Regions from separate parts of the Kineococcus sp. NPDC059986 genome, predicted to be linked through region 1. Evidence: riboswitches for the same ligand, from Rfam matches in the RefSeq annotation. Region 1 holds a riboswitch; each other region holds the start of a gene.
What was found. A riboswitch is a leader RNA that binds a small molecule or an ion and turns the genes downstream of it on or off. The one in region 1 is predicted to bind S-adenosylmethionine.
Positions count from the first base shown of each region.

Region 2: linked by a shared signal. The riboswitch ahead of AB0637_RS07525 (sugar ABC transporter substrate-binding protein) and the one ahead of AB0637_RS06095 (MFS transporter) in region 1 are both predicted to bind S-adenosylmethionine.
Region 3: linked by a shared signal. The riboswitch ahead of AB0637_RS10115 (putative leader peptide) and the one ahead of AB0637_RS06095 (MFS transporter) in region 1 are both predicted to bind S-adenosylmethionine.

Region 1 is NZ_JBFBND010000005.1:71,709-77,074, forward strand. It holds gene AB0637_RS06085 (aldehyde dehydrogenase (NADP(+))) at 1-137, shown strand, start outside; gene AB0637_RS06090 (NAD-dependent epimerase/dehydratase family protein) at 143-1,108, shown strand; gene AB0637_RS06095 (MFS transporter) at 1,155-2,513, opposite strand; SAM riboswitch class IV at 2,567-2,678, opposite strand; gene AB0637_RS06100 (hypothetical protein) at 2,790-3,353, opposite strand; gene AB0637_RS06105 (diguanylate cyclase) at 3,468-5,366, opposite strand, start outside.
Region 2 is NZ_JBFBND010000007.1:46,878-52,243, reverse strand. It holds gene AB0637_RS07530 (sugar ABC transporter permease) at 1-869, opposite strand, end outside; gene AB0637_RS07525 (sugar ABC transporter substrate-binding protein) at 866-2,254, opposite strand; SAM riboswitch class I at 2,491-2,581, opposite strand; gene AB0637_RS07520 (Rne/Rng family ribonuclease) at 2,999-5,366, shown strand, end outside.
Region 3 is NZ_JBFBND010000010.1:106,825-112,190, reverse strand. It holds gene AB0637_RS10135 (NtaA/DmoA family FMN-dependent monooxygenase) at 1-387, shown strand, start outside; gene AB0637_RS10130 (hypothetical protein) at 384-620, shown strand; gene AB0637_RS10125 (rhodanese-like domain-containing protein) at 763-1,137, shown strand; gene AB0637_RS10120 (GNAT family N-acetyltransferase) at 1,361-2,212, shown strand; SAM riboswitch class I at 2,307-2,401, shown strand; gene AB0637_RS10115 (putative leader peptide) at 2,409-2,501, shown strand; gene AB0637_RS10110 (FAD/NAD(P)-binding protein) at 2,574-4,559, shown strand; gene AB0637_RS10105 (amino acid ABC transporter permease) at 4,556-5,366, shown strand, end outside.

The DNA of each region.
Region 1 (5,366 bases):
AGCACGGCGGCCCCTGGCCGGCCACGACGACGCCGACGACGACGTCCGTCGGGACCGCGGCGATCTCCCGGTGGCAGCGCCCCGTGGCGTTCCAGGGCTTCCCGGCCGCCGCCCTGCCCGACGAGCTGAAGGACTGAACCCCGTGACCGAGCAGCAGCACGTAGTCCAGCACGTGGTCGTGATCGGCGCGACGGGACACATCGGCAGTTACCTCGTGCCGCGGCTGGTCCGCGCCGGCCACCGCGTGAGCGCGGTGTCCCGCGGCAGCCGCGAGCCCTACCACCCCGACCCCGCCTGGGAGCAGGTCGAGACGGTCGTCGCGGACCGGGAGGCGGAGGCCGCTGCCGGGACGTTCGGCGCGCGCATCGCGGCCCTGCGGCCCGACGTCGTCGTCGACCTCGTCTGCTTCACCCTCGAGCAGGCCCGCGAACTCGTCGAGGCCCTGCGGCCGACGGGGGCGTTCCACGCCCACTGCGGCACGATCTGGGTCCACGGCCGCGCGACGGTCTCGCCCCTGCGCGAGGACGACCCCAAGGAACCCTTCGGGCCGTACGGCACGCAGAAGGCCGCGATCGAGGAGTTCCTGCACGCCGAGACGAGGTCGGGCGGGCTGCGCAGCACCGTCGTCCACCCGGGCCACATCAGCGGTCCCGGCTGGCCGGTCATCACCCCGCTCGGGAACCTGGACCCCGGCGTGTGGGAGGCCCTGTCGAGCGGCGGGGAACTCCTCGTGCCCGGGTTGGGGCTGGAGACGATGCACCACGTGCACGCCGACGACGTGGCGCAGGTGTTCGAGCTGGCGATCGCCCGGCCCGAGGTGTCCGTGGGCCAGAGCTTCCACGCCGTGTCCGACCGCGCCCTGACCGTCCGGGGGTTCGCCCAGGCCGCCGCCGGGTGGTGGGGCCGGGAGGCGAACCTGCGGCACGTGTCGTGGGAGGAGTTCCGGGCCGCGGCCGGGGAGCACGCCGAGGCGAGCTGGGACCACCTGTCCCGCAGCCACTCCGCGAGCACGGAGAAGGGCCGGGAACTCCTGGGGTACTCCCCCGGCACGTCGCTGGACGCGGCGCGGGCCGCCGTCGAGGCGATGGGGTTGCTGCCCCGCTCCTGACGGAGGTGCCCCTCGGGCCCGGGGACCCCGGGCCCGAGGGGGTGCCTCAGGACCGGACCGGCTCCGGAACCCGTTCCAGTTCGCCCAGGGTCATCCCCCGCGCCTCGGTCCCGCGGACCCACCAGACGCCACCCGCGGCGGCACCGATCAGCCAGAACGCGGCGAGCAGGACGAACATCGACGTCACGGAGAACGCCACGGCGACCTCCGCCAGCAGGACCTGACCCACGATGGCACCGGTCCGTCCCACGCCGACCGAGGCGCCGACCCCGGTGGCCCGCAGGTGCGTGGGGAACTGCTCGGAGAACGTCGGGTAGGCCGACACCCAGGCGCAGGTCGCGAAGAACGCCGCGACGGTGAACGCCACGAGGACCAACGGCCGCGAACCCGTCGAGGCCGCCGCCGCGCACCCGAGCATGCTCAGGGACGCCCCGGTGTAGGCGGCGACGACGGAGGGCCGGCGACCGAGGAGGTCGAGCGACCAGGCGATGAGCACCCCGCCCGCCAGCGCGCCGACGTTCGCGACGAGGAAGTACCAGGGCAGGGCGGCGTCCGAGATCGGCACGGCGCCCGACGCCGAGGAGAACACGAAGACGCTCATGGCCGTGAACAGGCCGTAGTACCCGGCGGCCTCGGAGAAGTCGAGGGCCATCCCGAGGAACAGCTTGCCGCGGTGGTGGGTCCAGAGTTCCCCCAGCGCGCTGCCGCCCCGCGCGGGCGACGGCGGCAGGACGTACCCCTGCGCACTGGCCTGGCCCGTGATCTCCTCCACCACCGCGTCGGCCTCGTCCAGCCGCCCCCGCGCGGCCAGCCAGCGCGGCGATTCGGGGACCAGCCGCCGGGCGAGCAGCCCGTACACCGCGCTGACGACCCCGAACAGCAGGGTGTAGCGCCAGCTCAGCCCGAAGGCGGAGACGACGAGGATGGAGACCAGGGAGGAGAGGATCCCGCCGAGGGCCCAGAACGTCATCACCAGGCCGTTGCTCCGCCCGCGGTTCCGGGCGGGGGTGAACTCCGAGATGGCCGAGGTGATCGCGGAGTACTCACCGCCGACACCGAGGGCGGTGACGAACCGGAACACCATGAAGACCTCGTAGCTGGGGGCCGCCGAACTGGCCACCGCGGCGAGGGAGTAGACGAGCAACGTCACGACGAAGAGGCGTTTGCGCCCGACCTTGTCGGCCAGCCACCCGAAACCCACGGCACCCAGGGCGATGCCCAGGAACCACACCACGTTGATGACGACGGCCTGTTCGGCGCCCAGGCCGAACTCGGCCTGGATCCCCGGGATGACCGATCCGATGATCTGCACCTCGAACGCGTCGAGCATCCAGCCGATGCCGAGCGCGGTGGCGATGCGGGTGTGCGCGGGTCTCCAGCGCGAGTGGTCGAGTCGAGCAGCCATGGCGTGTCCTCAGGTCGCGGTCGCACGGCGTCGACGTCGCGCAGGACCCCCGGAGGCCGTCCTTACCCGTGCGTCGAGCACCAGGTCAGGTCGTCACCCGGGGCACCCCACGACGAGGAGGGTTGCCGTCCAGCGAGCCGGGGCTTCGCGCTGGAACTCGTGACCGGCGCTGAACCTAGCCAGGAGCCTCGCTGCGTGTCAACGGAACCTCGGTCCCGCAACACCGCCCGCCCCGCCGACGGCTGCGGGGAACGCTCTCCCGCAGCCGCTCCCTCGTCAGCTGCGCGTGGCGGTGGGGGAACTCGTCGCCGAACTCGTGGGAGAACTCGTGGCGGAACTCGTCGGGGAACTCGTGGGACGGTCGTCCTCGCGTTCGACCGTCACCCGCGTCGCGGTGAAGGATCCGTCGGCGGCGCGCGTGACCTGGGCGTTGACGTGCCCCCCGGGCCGCAGGGCGGCCGCGGTCACGACGGCGCCGTCCTGGCGCAGGACCGTCGTCGGGGTCAGGGCGACGACGACGTCCTGGTCGCGCAGAGCCTTCTCCCGGCCACCGTGCACCGTGACGGTGATGCGGTTCGCCGCGGGGTCCACGGCGGCGAGGGTTCCGGCGACGACGAGCTTGGGGGCCCGCACCGCGCGGGTGACGGTGGGCCGGGGGGCCGGGCGCTCCGTGGGCCGTGCCGTGGGGGTGCCCGTCGCGGTCGGCGTTGCCGTCGCCGTCGACGTCGACGTGGGTTCCGGTCCACCGGGGCGGGACGCGAAGGCGCTGCCCGCGGTGGGCAGCGCCACGCTGGCCGCCAGCGCGAGGGAGAGGGTGAGCGTGGTCGCGCGGCGGGTCATGGTTCCTCCTGGATCACCGGGCCCCCGCAGTCAGGGGCCCGGTGGTGGTTCGGCGGGCGCACCGCCGGACCGGAGGGGTGCTCACCCGGGTGGCCCAGACCGGCGCGACGCCGCCTACCCCGGACGTCCCGCGGGGAGCCCGTCGCGCGCCGCGTCCCGGACCGGGTGGACGACGCACCGGTTCTTGCCGGCCTTCTTCGCGGCGTACATCGCGGCGTCGGCGTCCTGCAGGAGTCGATCGGCACCGGTGCCGGCCTCGGAGAGGCGGATGCCGATCGAGGCACCGATGCGGACGGTGCCTGCGGTCAGCGGGACGGGTCGGCCGAGGACCGCGAGGATGCGGTCGCCCACCGCCTGGAGGTCGTCGACCGACGCCGCTTCGGGACACACCACGGCGAACTCGTCGCCGCCGAGCCGGGCCACGGTGTCCCCCGGCCGGACGCAGTGCCGCAGCAGCTCGGCGACGTGCTGCAGGAGTTCGTCCCCGGCGGCGTGACCGGCGGTGTCGTTGACCGCCTTGAACCCGTCGAGGTCCACGAACAGGACCCCCACACCCGCACCGGTGCGCCGCGGTCCCGCGAGCGCGCCCTCGAGCCGGTCGCGGAAGAGGCTGCGGTTCGGCAGCCCCGTCAGACCGTCGTGCAGGGCCTGGTGCTCGAGCTCCTGCTCCGCCGTGCGGCGCGCGGTGACGTCCTCGACGAGGCACATCAGGTAGGGCTGCGCCCCACCCGAGGGCCGGACGACGACGGCCGACAGCGAACCCCACCGCGTGGACCCGTCCGCGTGCAGGAACCGCCGCTCGCACCGGACCTCCTCGGTCGTCACCGCCTCGAACGTCCGGCGGCACTCCTCCACGTCGTCGGGGTGGACGAGGTCGAGGATCTCCCGTTCGAGGAGCGCCTCCTCCCCGAACCCCGTGAACTCGACGAGGGCACGGTTCACCCGCAGGAGCCGTCCACGCGGCTGACCACCTCCGAGGGCCACCATCACCATGCCGACGGGGGCGGTGTCGAAGCCGAGGCGGAAAACCTGCTCGGAGTCGGCGAGGCGTTCCTGCGCCGCGATGCGCTCCGTCAGGTCGGTGGCGACCCCGATGAAACCCGTGAGTTCCCCGGCCTCGTCCCGCATCGCGGTCACCGTCAGGACGACCTGCAGCGCCCGGCCGTCCCGGGTGCGGTAGGTCCACTGCCGGGTCTCGTGCCGTTCCCGCCGGGCGTGGTGCACGAACACCTCGAACCCCGGGGCGACGCCGAGTTCCGCGGCGCGAGCGGCCACCTCGTCCGGATCGTGGAACCGATCCGGCGTCGCGCCCAGCACCTCCTCCGGCCTCCAGCCGAGCATCCGGTGCGCGCCGTCGTTGAAGACCGTGACCCGCCCCTGCGGGTCCGTTCCGACGATCGACTGCTCGGTCGCGGCGTCGAGGACGCCCTCGAACAGGTCCCTGGCGCGCCGCACGTCGGCCGCGGCCCGGCGGACGTGGGTGACGTCGTGGTAGGCCGCGACCACACCGCCGCTCCACGGCACCCCCGGCAGTTCCACGAGGGGGTGGGCGCTCACGCTGAGCGTGAGCCCCTGCGGGTGGCGCAGGCTCTTCACGACGAGGTCGACGGCGTCGACGCGCTCACCTCCGAGCGCGCGCACGACGGGCAACCGGTCGGCGGGGACGGGGTCGCCGTCGACGTCGAAGAACCCGAAGTGGTCCCGCCAGGCCGCCATCGTGGCGTCGTCCGGGGAGACGCCGAGCAGCCCCTCCGCCGCGCGGTTGCGCAGCACCGCGGTGCCCGCCCGGTCGAACACCGACAACCCGTCGGAGGTGGAGTCGAAGACGGCGGCGAGGAGTTCGGCCCGGTCCCGCGCGTCCCGCTCGGCGGCGCGGGCGGCGAGGACCAGGCGGTCGTGCTCGTCGCGGTGCAGCGCGAGCAGCAGGCTGCCGAGCGCGACGAGCGCGATGAACAGTTGCGCCAGGACCACCCGGACCGGGCCCTGCGCGAGGGTGAAGGGGCCGTGGCCGGT
Region 2 (5,366 bases), on a different contig from region 1:
TCGTAGCTGCCGCGCATGCCCGTCCTGAAGATCTCGAAGCTGGAGACGATGGTGGAGACGCCCGGCCCGCCCTGGGTCACGACCGTCACGAGGTCGAACACCTTGAGCCCGATGACGAGTTCGAGCAGGAGCACCGAGAACACGTTCGGCGCGACGACGGGCCACACGACGTTCGTGAACGACCGGAACGCGCCGGCCCCGTCGAGGGCGGCCGCTTCGCGCAGTTCCTCGGGAACCCCGAGCAGTGCCGCGAACACGAGCAGCGTGACGAGCGGGGTCCACTGCCAGACGTGCATGACGACGAGGGCGCCGAACGCACCCACGCTGTCGCCCAACGGGTTCGCCCCGGGGAACCCCAGGGCGGAGAACAACCCGCCGAACGCGCCGCCGACGGGGGCGAGCATGAGCTTCCACGCCACCCCGACCATGACGGGCGGGGTGACGAGCGGTAGCAGGAGGACCGTCCCGACGACGCCGAAGCGCGTCCCGCGGGCGTGCAGCAGCAGGGCCAGCAGCACGCCGATCAGCGTGGCCGCGAGGGCGGCGACGACGGCGAACACGACCGACCGGACCAGGGAGCCGGCGAACGCGAGGGACCCCCACGCGTCCACGAAGTTCTCCGTCCCGGTGAACCGCTGCAGCGGTCGGGCCAGCGAGGACTTCGTCACCGCCAGCGCGACGACGAACAGCGTGGGGTAGACGAGCATGAGGGCGAGCCCGGCCAGGCTGGGCGCCGCCAGCCAGGTCGAGACGTGCCCGGGCCGGTGCCGGCCGGGGACCGCCCGCCGGCCTCCGGGAGCGGATCCGCGGCGGGGCCTCGGGACCCCGGCCCGCGTCCGTTCCCCGCGCTGTTCGTCGAGCTGCGTCATCCGAGTTCCTTCTCCCAGCTCTCCGCGGCCTTGTCGAGCGCGGCCTGCGGCGGCGTCTGCCCCTGGATCGCGAGCGCCAGCTGGTCGACGAGGTCCTGCAGCGCCTTCGGGGCGCCCTGCCGGCTCGGCCACGCCAGCGGCGTGCCGTCCAGGCCCTCGCGGATGACGTCGGTGGCCTTGCCGGCCGCCTGCGCGTACGAGTCCGCGTCGAGCACCGACTTGCGGGCCGGGTCGATGCCCGAACCGGCGGTCGAGGCGAGCAGGAGGTTGTTCTCCTTGTTCGTCGCCCACTCCACGAAGGCCGCCGCCTTGTCCTGCTGCTTCGAGGCGCTCGACACCCCGAGGCCGAAGCCCGCGTCGAGGGCCGTGCGCGGCGTCGTGTTCTTCCCGCCGACCGGCAGCGTGACGACGCCCCACTTGTCGACGATCTTCGAGCTCGACGGGTCCTGCGCCTTGAGGCCGAGGTCGGTCCAGGTGTCGAGCATGGCGCCCTGCCCGGACAGGAAGGCCGAGTTGGCCTGGTCGAAGCCCGTCTGCAGCGGCGTCGGCAGGGCGGAGGGGGAGACGTCGATGAGGTGCTGCAGCGCCGCGAGGCCCTCCTCGCCCGCGAAGGCGGGCTTGCCGTCGGAGTCCACGAGCGTCCCGCCGTAGCCCGCGAGACGGTTGATGAAGGAGCAGCCCAGGATCATCGGGACCTGCTGCCCCTCGACGATGGCGCCGTAGACCGCGCCGCCGGAGTCCTTGGTGATCTTCTCGGCGGCCGCGTCGTACTCGTCCCAGGTCTTCGGCGGCTCCACGCCGTACCGCTCGAAGACCTCGGCGTTGTAGTAGAGGACGTGGGTGTCGCCGTCGAAGGGCAGGCCGTACCGCTTGCCGTCGATGAGCGTGTACGGGTCGTAGATCGACGGGAGGAAGTCGTCCGTGCCGATCTCGCCGTTGGCGCCGATCCACTCGGTGAGGTCGACGAGGGCGTCGGCGTTCACCAGCTCGCCCAGGCCGAAGTAGAAGTAGTCGAAGACGTCGAACTCGCCGTCGCCGCCCTGCACGTCGAGGATCTGCTTGCTCGTCAGCTGGTCGTAGGGGACGGCCGTGACATCGAGCTTGCCGCCGAACTCGTCGGCGAACTTCTTCCCGAGCAGGTCCGTGAAGGCCAGCACGTGCGGCTGGTTGACCATGAGCTTGAGCGTCGCGCCCTTGAGGTCGACGGCCTTCTGCGCGGCCAGACCCGACGCGGCGGACCCCTCGCCGCAGGCCGCGAGGGTGCCGGTGGCGGCCAGGGCGCCGACCCCGAGGGCGCCGGACAGGATGCGGCGGCGGCTGGCGACGAGGCGGGCGGCGGCCGACGGGGCGGGCTGGGGCAGGGGGGTGCGACGGGGCGCGGACATGGCGGTGCTCCGGGGGTAGGCGGACGGGACGTCCGTCGGGGGGTGCGCGCGGAACGGCGCGCTCGTGCGGTGCGGGGAGGGCGGGGCGATGGCCCCGGGGACGTGCGGCGGCCGGTCAGGCTGCGGCTGACGTCCCCTGGTGCGCCGAGGAGCCCGGGCGACAGACCATCGAGGCCGTGCGCGCGAGGTCGACGTGGTAACGCCGGGTCAGACGGGTACGGCTGTGCATCGCGAGTCCTCCATCGTCCCTGGCGGGAGCACCTGCCGCTCACGCGGTGGTTGCTGTGGCGTCGTCGAGCCAGGACTCTCGGCCACTCTGGATGGTGTTGGTCGCAGCGTAGCGGACCCCCTGCCCTTCCGGGAACGTTCCGAGAGGCGCCGGCGGTGGGCGCGAGTGCGCAGGGTCACGGCGGGCGGGCTGTGCGGCACCGGGCTGTGCCACACTGAAGACGGTCGCGCGTTCCCCGACACCGGGCGGGCGGCCCGCCGTCGAGACCGTCGCCTGGTGCGTGGGTCCCGGGCAGCGCCGCGGTCTGGTGGAAGGACCTCGCTGGCGCCCCGGCCCGTTCCCCTGACGACGACCGCCGGCGGCTCCGGGGGGAGCACGCGTCGCGCGACCCCTCCGGTGCACCAGGACTTCCGTCGGGTGCGGGTCGACCCGCCCGGCGATTCCGACAAGGACGCCCGAGCGTCCGCGGGGGACGACCGGTGGCGCGGAAGCTGCGGGCGAAGCGGAGCACACCCGTGACCAGCACACCCGACGAGAACACGACGACCGACGGCGCGACGACCGCGTCCGCGACGGGCACCGGGGCGACGCGGCCCCGCCGCCGTCGCGCCGCGAGCAGGCCGGCCGGTCCGCCCGCCCACGTGGACGCGACCACCGACGAGACCACCGCCGAGAACACCAGTGACGGCGCAGCGGTCGCCGCCCCCGTGGCGGAGACCCCGGTCACCCCGGACGTCGCCAGCGAGCCCGCGCCCGAGGCGACCCCCGAGGTGACCCCGGACGCGGAGGCTCCCGCCCCGCGGCGACGGGCCCGCCGCGCCGTCCGCAAGGTCGCGGCGCCCGAGACGCCCGCCGCCGAAGCGCGCACCGAGACCCCGGCAGTCGCGGAGACCCCGGCAGTCGCGGAGACCCCGGCAGTCGCGGAGATCCCGGCAGTCGCGGAGACCGGTGCCGTCGCCGCCCCTGCCGACACCCCCGCCGAGGACGTCCCGGTGGAGGTCACCGCGCCCCCGCGTCGGCGTCGTGCGCGCAAGTCGGCCGGCACGCCGGCCCCCGTGGAGACCCCCGCCGCGGAACCCGCCGTGGAGCCGGTCGTCGCGGCCGCCGCCGACGCGCCCGTGGAGGAAGCCCCCGTCGAGGCCCCCCTCGAGGCCCCCGTCGACGCCCCGGTCGAGACCCCCGCGGAGGCGCCGACCGAGCCCTCCGACCTCATGGACGACCCGGTCCTGGTGCGCGCGGCCGGCTTCGCCCGCGGCGCCCGCCGCCGGGACGCGGTCGCCGAGACCACCCCCGAGCGGACCACCGACGCCGCGGCCCGCGCGACGGCTCTCTTCTTCCAGGCCCCGGACGCCGAGACCCCCTCGCGTCGCCGTCGCGCCTCCGCCCCCGCGGGCCCGCCGCCCGCGGCCCGTGCGGACGAGCACGGCGACCAGGTCGACGAGGTCGACGACCTCGAGGACACCACCCACGACGTGCGCTCGCGCGACGACGAGGTGCTCGACAGCCTGCGCGACCTGCGTCGTTCCCGTGGTGTGCGCCGCCCGCAGACCGAGGACGCCGACGAGGCGGACGACGACGAGGACGCCGAGGACCAGAACGAGGACGACGAGTCCGACGAGGACGACGACGACACGCGCGACGAGGACGGTGGCGCACCGCGCCGTCGTCGTCGCCGCGGGGGCCGCGGCCGTCGCAGCCGCGGCCGCGACGGCGGGGACGAGCGCGACGACCCGGACGCCGAGGACTCCACCACCGACGGCGGCTCCGCCGAGGACGACGAGGACTCCGACGACGCGGCCGAAGGCTCCGAGGACGGCGACGAGCAGTCCGGCTCCTCGCGCCGCCGTCGCCGTCGTCGCCGTCGCGGGGGCTCCGGCGAGTCCGAGGACGTCGCCGGCGACGACCCGCCGAACACCGTCACCCGCGTCCGCGAACCGCGCCGTCCGCGCAGCACGGCCGCCGCGAGCACTCCTGGCACGGGCGAGGACGAGATCACCGCGCTGCGCGGCTCGACCCGGCTCGAGGCCAAGAAGCAGCGCCGCCGCGAGGGCCGCGAGGCCGGCCGCAAGCGCGCCATCCTCACCGAGGCCGAGTTCCTCGCGCGCCGCGAGGCCGTCGAACGGGTCATGGTCGTGCGCCAGCAGGACGACCGCACCCAGATCGGCGTCCTCGAGGACGGCATCCTCGTCGAGCACTACGGCGCCAAGCAGGCGCAGACGACCATGGTCGGCAACGTGTACCTCGGCCGCGTCCAGAACGTGCTGCCGAGCATGGAGGCCGCGTTCGTCGACGTCGGCAAGGGCCGCAACGCCGTCCTGTACGCCGGTGAGGTCAACTGGGACGCAGCCGGGCTCGAGGGGCAGCCGCGGCGCATCGAGGCCGCGCTGAAGTCGGGCGACCCCGTCCTCGTCCAGGTCACCAAGGACCCGGTGGGGCACAAGGGGGCCCGTCTGACGAGCCAGGTCTCGCTGCCCGGTCGCTACCTGGTCTACGTCCCGCGCGGGTCGATGACCGGGATCTCCCGCAAGCTGCCCGACACCGAGCGTGCGCGGCTGAAGAAGGTCCTCAAGGAGGTCGTGCCGCAGGGCGCGGGCGTCATCGTCCGCACCGCGGCCGAGGGCGTCCACGAGGACGAGCTGCGCGCCGACGTCCAGCGCCTGCAGGCGACCTGGGAGGCCATCCAGGCCAAGTCCCAGAGCAAGAACGCGCCGCTGCTGCTGCACGGCGAGCCGGACCTCACGGTCCGCGTCGTCCGCGACGTGTTCAACGAGGACTTCACCAAGGTCGTCGTCTCCGGCGAGCAGGCCTGGGACGCCGTCCACGGGTACGTCGCCGACGTCGCCCCGGACCTCGGCGAGCGCCTCGAGCGCTGGGAGGGGTCGC
Region 3 (5,366 bases), on a different contig from region 1:
GAGTTCGACGCCGACACCACTGCTGCGCCGCGCTGGAGGGGACGGGCGGTCCACGACCCCGACCTTAACGCCGTCGTGGCGCGGTGGCGCGAGATCGCTGCGCGCGGCGCCCTGAACCTGCGCGAGACCGTCATCGAGGTCACCACCCGCGCGACGTTCGTGGGGACCCCCACGACGGTCGCCGACCAGCTCGACGACTTCGTCCAGAACGACGGCTCGGACGGTTTCATCCTGCACCCTCCCGTGGTGCCGACCGGCCTCGACGAGTTCGTCGACACGGTGGTCCCGTTGCTCCAGGAACGGGGTTCGCTGCGCACGGAGTACACCGGGACGACGCTGCGGGAGAACCTCGGTCTGTCCCCGGCCCGGGCGGCGCAGCCGGCGTGAGCGTGGACCTGTCCGTCCTCGACCTCGCCCCCGAGAGCGAGCACGAGGGACTCGGGGCGGGCATCGGCGGCACCCTGGAACTGGCCCGGGCGGCGGACGACTGGGGCTACCGCGGGTTCTGGCTCGCCGAGCACCACCTGTCCCCCGGCGTCTCGAGCGCGACCCCCGCCGTACCGTCGTCACCCGGCTCGAGGCGTTGGCCCGGGTCACGGGGGCGGAGGAGGTCCTCGTGACGCCGGCGACGTACCGTGCCGCCGACCGGTTCCGCTCCTACGAACTGCTCGCGCAGGAGTGGCGCGGCCGGTCGACCGTGCACCCGCCCGAACCCGCCCGCGCGACCGCGTGAGCGGACCCCCGACCAGACGCAGGAGTGACGTGATCCAGACCCCCCTTCCCGAAGCCCCCCTCGTCGACGCCGAGACCGCCGGCCGCGCCGTCGCCGGAGGCGCCTTGTTCGTCGACGTCCGCAGCGACGCCGGCCGGGCCGCCCACGGTGAGCTGCCGCAGGCCGTCGTCGTCGCCAAGACCGAGGTCGGCCGCGCGTTCGCCGTCGGGGAGCCCGGCGCGCTGGAGCAGCTGACCGGCAAGGACCAGGAGATCGTCGTGATCTGCGGATCGCCCGCCGGCTCGGGCCCCGTCACCGCCGAGCTGCTCGCCGCGGGGTTCAGGGACGTCGTCCAGGTCGACGGCGGGTTCCCGGCGTGGAAGGCCGCCGGGCTCGCCACCGAGGAACCCGCGCAGGCCGGATGAGAACCACCACGGACGACCCCGTCTCGGCGGGCGTGCCCACGCTGACCGTCCGGTCGGCACGCCCCGACGAGCTCGACGCGGTCGGAGAGCTGACGGTGAGCGGGTTCTCGGTGGGCCCGTACCCGCCCGACGCCGGACGGGCGGCGCTCCTGCGTGACGCGGCAGGCCGGGCGCGGACCGCCGACGTCCGCGTCGCCGTCGAGGCCGACGGTGAGGGCGGGAACTGCTGGGCACCGCGACCCTGGCTGCCGGAGGCACCGAGCACGCCCGCTTCGCCGAACCCGACGAACTGGAGTTCCGCCTGCTGGCCGTCGCCCCCGCCGCCCGCCGCCGCGGGCTGGGCGCGCTGCTGCTCGAGGACGCCGTCGCGCAAGCGCGGGCCCGGGGGTTCGCCCGCGTGGTGCTGGACACCGGTGCCCGCAACGAGACCGCCCAACGGCTCTACCACCGGTCGGGTTTCACCCGCCTGCCCGAACGCGAGCACCGCCTGGGCCGCGGGGGTTCCCGGCTCGCCGTCTTCGGCCGGGACGTGGAGCCCGCTCCGGGGCTGCTGGTGCGGTTGGTCCGTCCCGAGGAGTTCGAGGCCGTCTGCCGGCTGGGCCTGGACGCCTACGCCGCCGACGGCGATCTCCCCGACGACGACGCCGGGCAGATCGCCGACGCCGCGACGCGGGCCCGCGAGGCGGAGCTGTGGGTGGCCGTCGACGCCGTCTCCGGCGAACTGCTCGGCACCATGACGCTCCCGCGTCCCGGGCGAGTCCTGAGCTCCCTGACGCTCGACGGCGAGCTCGACCTGCAGCTGCTGGCGACCGCGGTCCCCGCCCGTGGTCGCGGCGTCGGGACAGCGCTGGCCCGGCACGCCGTCGACGTGGCACGTCGGCGCGGACTGCAGCGGGTCGTCCTGAACTCCGGGCCGAGGACGACTGCGGCGCACTCCCTCTGCGCCACCCTCGGGTTCGCGCGACTGCCCGGACGGGAAACCCGCGTCGTCGCCGGTGGCACCCTGCTCGCCCTCGGTGTCGACGTCGTCCCAGTCCTCCACGGGCGCAACGCATCCCCGCGGACGACTCACTGATCTCCGGGCGTCCCGGACCCCCCGCCGCCCCGTCGCGCCGACGGGACGTCGTGGGGTGCTTGGAGAAACCCGACCCCGTGGGCTACCGTTGCACTGTCCATCCAGAGCGACCGAGAGACCTGGCTCGTCGACGTCGCAGCAACCCCCCGAACCATCGGGCGAGGGTGCTTCCGCCAGGACCGATGGGAGTCGCGAGATGAGTTCCTGCACCGCACCCGGGAGCCTGCTGGTCCGCCGGCGCCACGTCGACCTGGGTCGGCTGAGCTCGGCGGTCTGCGCGGGGGTCTGACCCCCGTCCGTCGCGGCCCCGCCCGCGGACGTCCCCTGCGCCGTTGCCGGCGCGGACCTCCGGAGCACCCCTGTGTCACGTCCCACCTCCTCCCTGCCCCGCACCCGTTCACTGGGAATCGTCGGCGCAGGGCCTCGAACTCTCGTCCTCCTGCAGCGTCTCGGTGCCCAGCACACCGCGACCGGTGACGGGTCCGTCCTCGACGTGCACGTGGTGGACCCGTACGACTCCGGCGCCGGCCGGGTGTGGCGCGAGGCCCAGGACCCGTTGCTGTGGATGAACTCGCGGGCCGCGGACATCAGCGTCCTGCCCGACGAGTCCGTCACCGGCCTCGCCGAACCCGTGCTGCGCGGGCCGTCGCTGGCCGGCTGGGTCCAGGAGAACCGCGCCGCCCTCGTGGTGGACGCGGACGCCACCGGCGACGACCTCCTGCGCGAAGAACTGCTGCGCCACGAGCCCGGGTCCTTCACCTCGCGTCGCCTCGCCAGCGGGTACTTCGCCGACGCGTGGGCCCGCACGCTCGCGCAGCTGCCCGCCGGGGTGCGGGTCCACCGGCACGCCCGGACCGTCCTGGACCTGACGGACGACCCCCTCGACGGCCGGCAGGTGCTGCACCTGGCCGGGCAGGAGGAGACCCTGAGGGTCGACGCGGTGCTGCTCGTGCAGGGGCACCTCGACGTCCGGCCCGGCCCCCGCGAACGACGCATCGCGACGTTCGCCCGCGCCCACGGCCTGGCCTACGTCCGCCCGGGCTACACCAGCGAGCAGGACCTCGACGTGCTGCGGCCGGGGTCGGACGTGGTCGTGGTCGGCATGGGTCTGGCCTTCGTCGACCTCGTGGTACGCCTCACCGAGGGCCGCGGCGGGCGGTTCACCGAAGGCCCGGACGGGTCGCTGGACTACCACCCCAGCGGGCGGGAACCCCGGCTGCACGCCGGCTCGCGACGCGGGGTGCCGTACCGCTCGAAGATCGGCTACGAGACCCCGCGGGACCTCGGACTGCCGCGCTACTACTCGTCGCAGACCGTCTCGGACCTGCACGGCGACGCCCCGCTCGACCTGCGGGCGGACCTCTGGCCGCTCATCGCCAAGGAACTGGCCGGGGCCCACTACCGCGAACTGTTCCGCAGCCACCCGGACCGCACCACGCTGGCGGCCACCGAGTTCGACGCCCGGTTCTCCCGCGCGGCCTGGGGTTCGGCCGAGGTCGACGACCTCGTCGAACGCGCCGTCCCCGACCCCGCCGACCGCTTCGACCCCGCCGAGCTGGACCGCCCCCTGGACGGGTGGTGGGGAACCTCGGGCGAGGAGGTCCACGAGCGCGTCCTGCAGCACCTCGAGGACGACCGGACCCGGCGGGCCGACGCGCGCCACTCCCCCGACGCCGCGGCCGTGGCGGCCCTGCTGTCCGCCTACGTCGTCACCGCCGGCCTGCACGCGGCCGGGCGGCTCAACGCCCGGTCCGCGGCCCTCGACGTCGACGGCTGGTGGCACGGCTTCTTCAGCTACGTCGCCAGTGGGCCGCCGCCGCACCGGTTGCGGCAGCTGGCCGCCCTCGCCCGCGCCGGTCTGCTGCGCTTCCTCGGGGCCGGGCTGAACGTCGTCGCCGATCCCGAGACGGGCTCGTTCACCGCGACGTCCGACAGCGGCCCCCACGAGGTGCGGGCGCAGGGGCTCGTCGAGGCTCGGCTGCCCGTCCCGGACCTGGAGTGGACCTCCGACGTGCTGCTGACGCGGTTGCGCGAACGGGGCGACGTCCGGGCCCACCAGGTCCTCGACGGCGAGACACGGCTGTCGAACGGCCGGCTCGTCGTGGACGCCCGGGCCCGGCTGGTCCGCGACGACGGCGCTCCGCACCCGCGGCGCTTCGCCACGGGGGCCTGGGTCTCGGGCGAGGGCGCCGCCGCGGCGTTCGCCCGGCCGGGCACGAACGCCGAGCTCTTCCGGCGCGGCGACCGGCTCGCCGCGGACCTGCTGCGGGCAGGGGCTCGCGCGGTGCACCAGGACCTGTCGGCCCGCAACACCACCCCGTCCGAACTCCCAGGAGACCGTCGATGAGCGAGACGACTCGCACCGGCACCGCCCCCAGCGCCCCGTTGGGGACCGAGAAACCCGTGGAGGCCGTCAAGGTCCTGCCCGCGCGCCACCCGTGGCGGTGGGTCGCGACCGCGGCCGTCGCGGTCGTCGCCGCGATGGCCGGCAACGCCCTCGTGACGAACCCCGCCTGGGAGTGGCCCACCGTCGGGCAGTTCCTGTTCTCCGCCACGATCCTGCAGTCCCTGTGGCTGACGGTGCAGCTGACGATCGTCGGCACCGCCATCGGTCTCGTGCTGGGCACCGTGCTCGCCCTCCTGCGGATGTCGAAGAACCCCCTGCTGCAGGGTGTGAGCTTCGCCTACATCAGCGTCTTCCGGTCGGTCCCGCTGATCCTGCAGCTCCTGTTCTGGTTCAACCTCGCGATCCTGTACAAGACCATCGGCTTCGGCGTCCCCTTCGGCCCGCAGTTCTGGACCTTCTCGACCCAGAACCTCATCGCCCCGCTGACCGCCGCGTTCCTCGGCCTGGGCCTGCACCAGGCCGCCTACTTCGCCGAGATCGTGCGCTCGGGGTTCCTGGCGATCGACCCGGGCCAGCGCGAAGCGGCGGCCGCGCTCGGGATCCCGCAGTTCCGGCAGTTCTGGCGCATCCAGCTGCCGCAGGCCCTGCGCATCATCGTGCCCACCACCGGGAACGAGGTCATCGGCCTGCTGAAGGGGACCTCGGTCGTCTACATCATGGCCTTGCCCGAGCTGTTCTACCAAGTGCAGGTCGTCTACAACCGCACCGGCCGGGTCATCCCGCTGCTGCTCGTGGCCGCGATCTGGT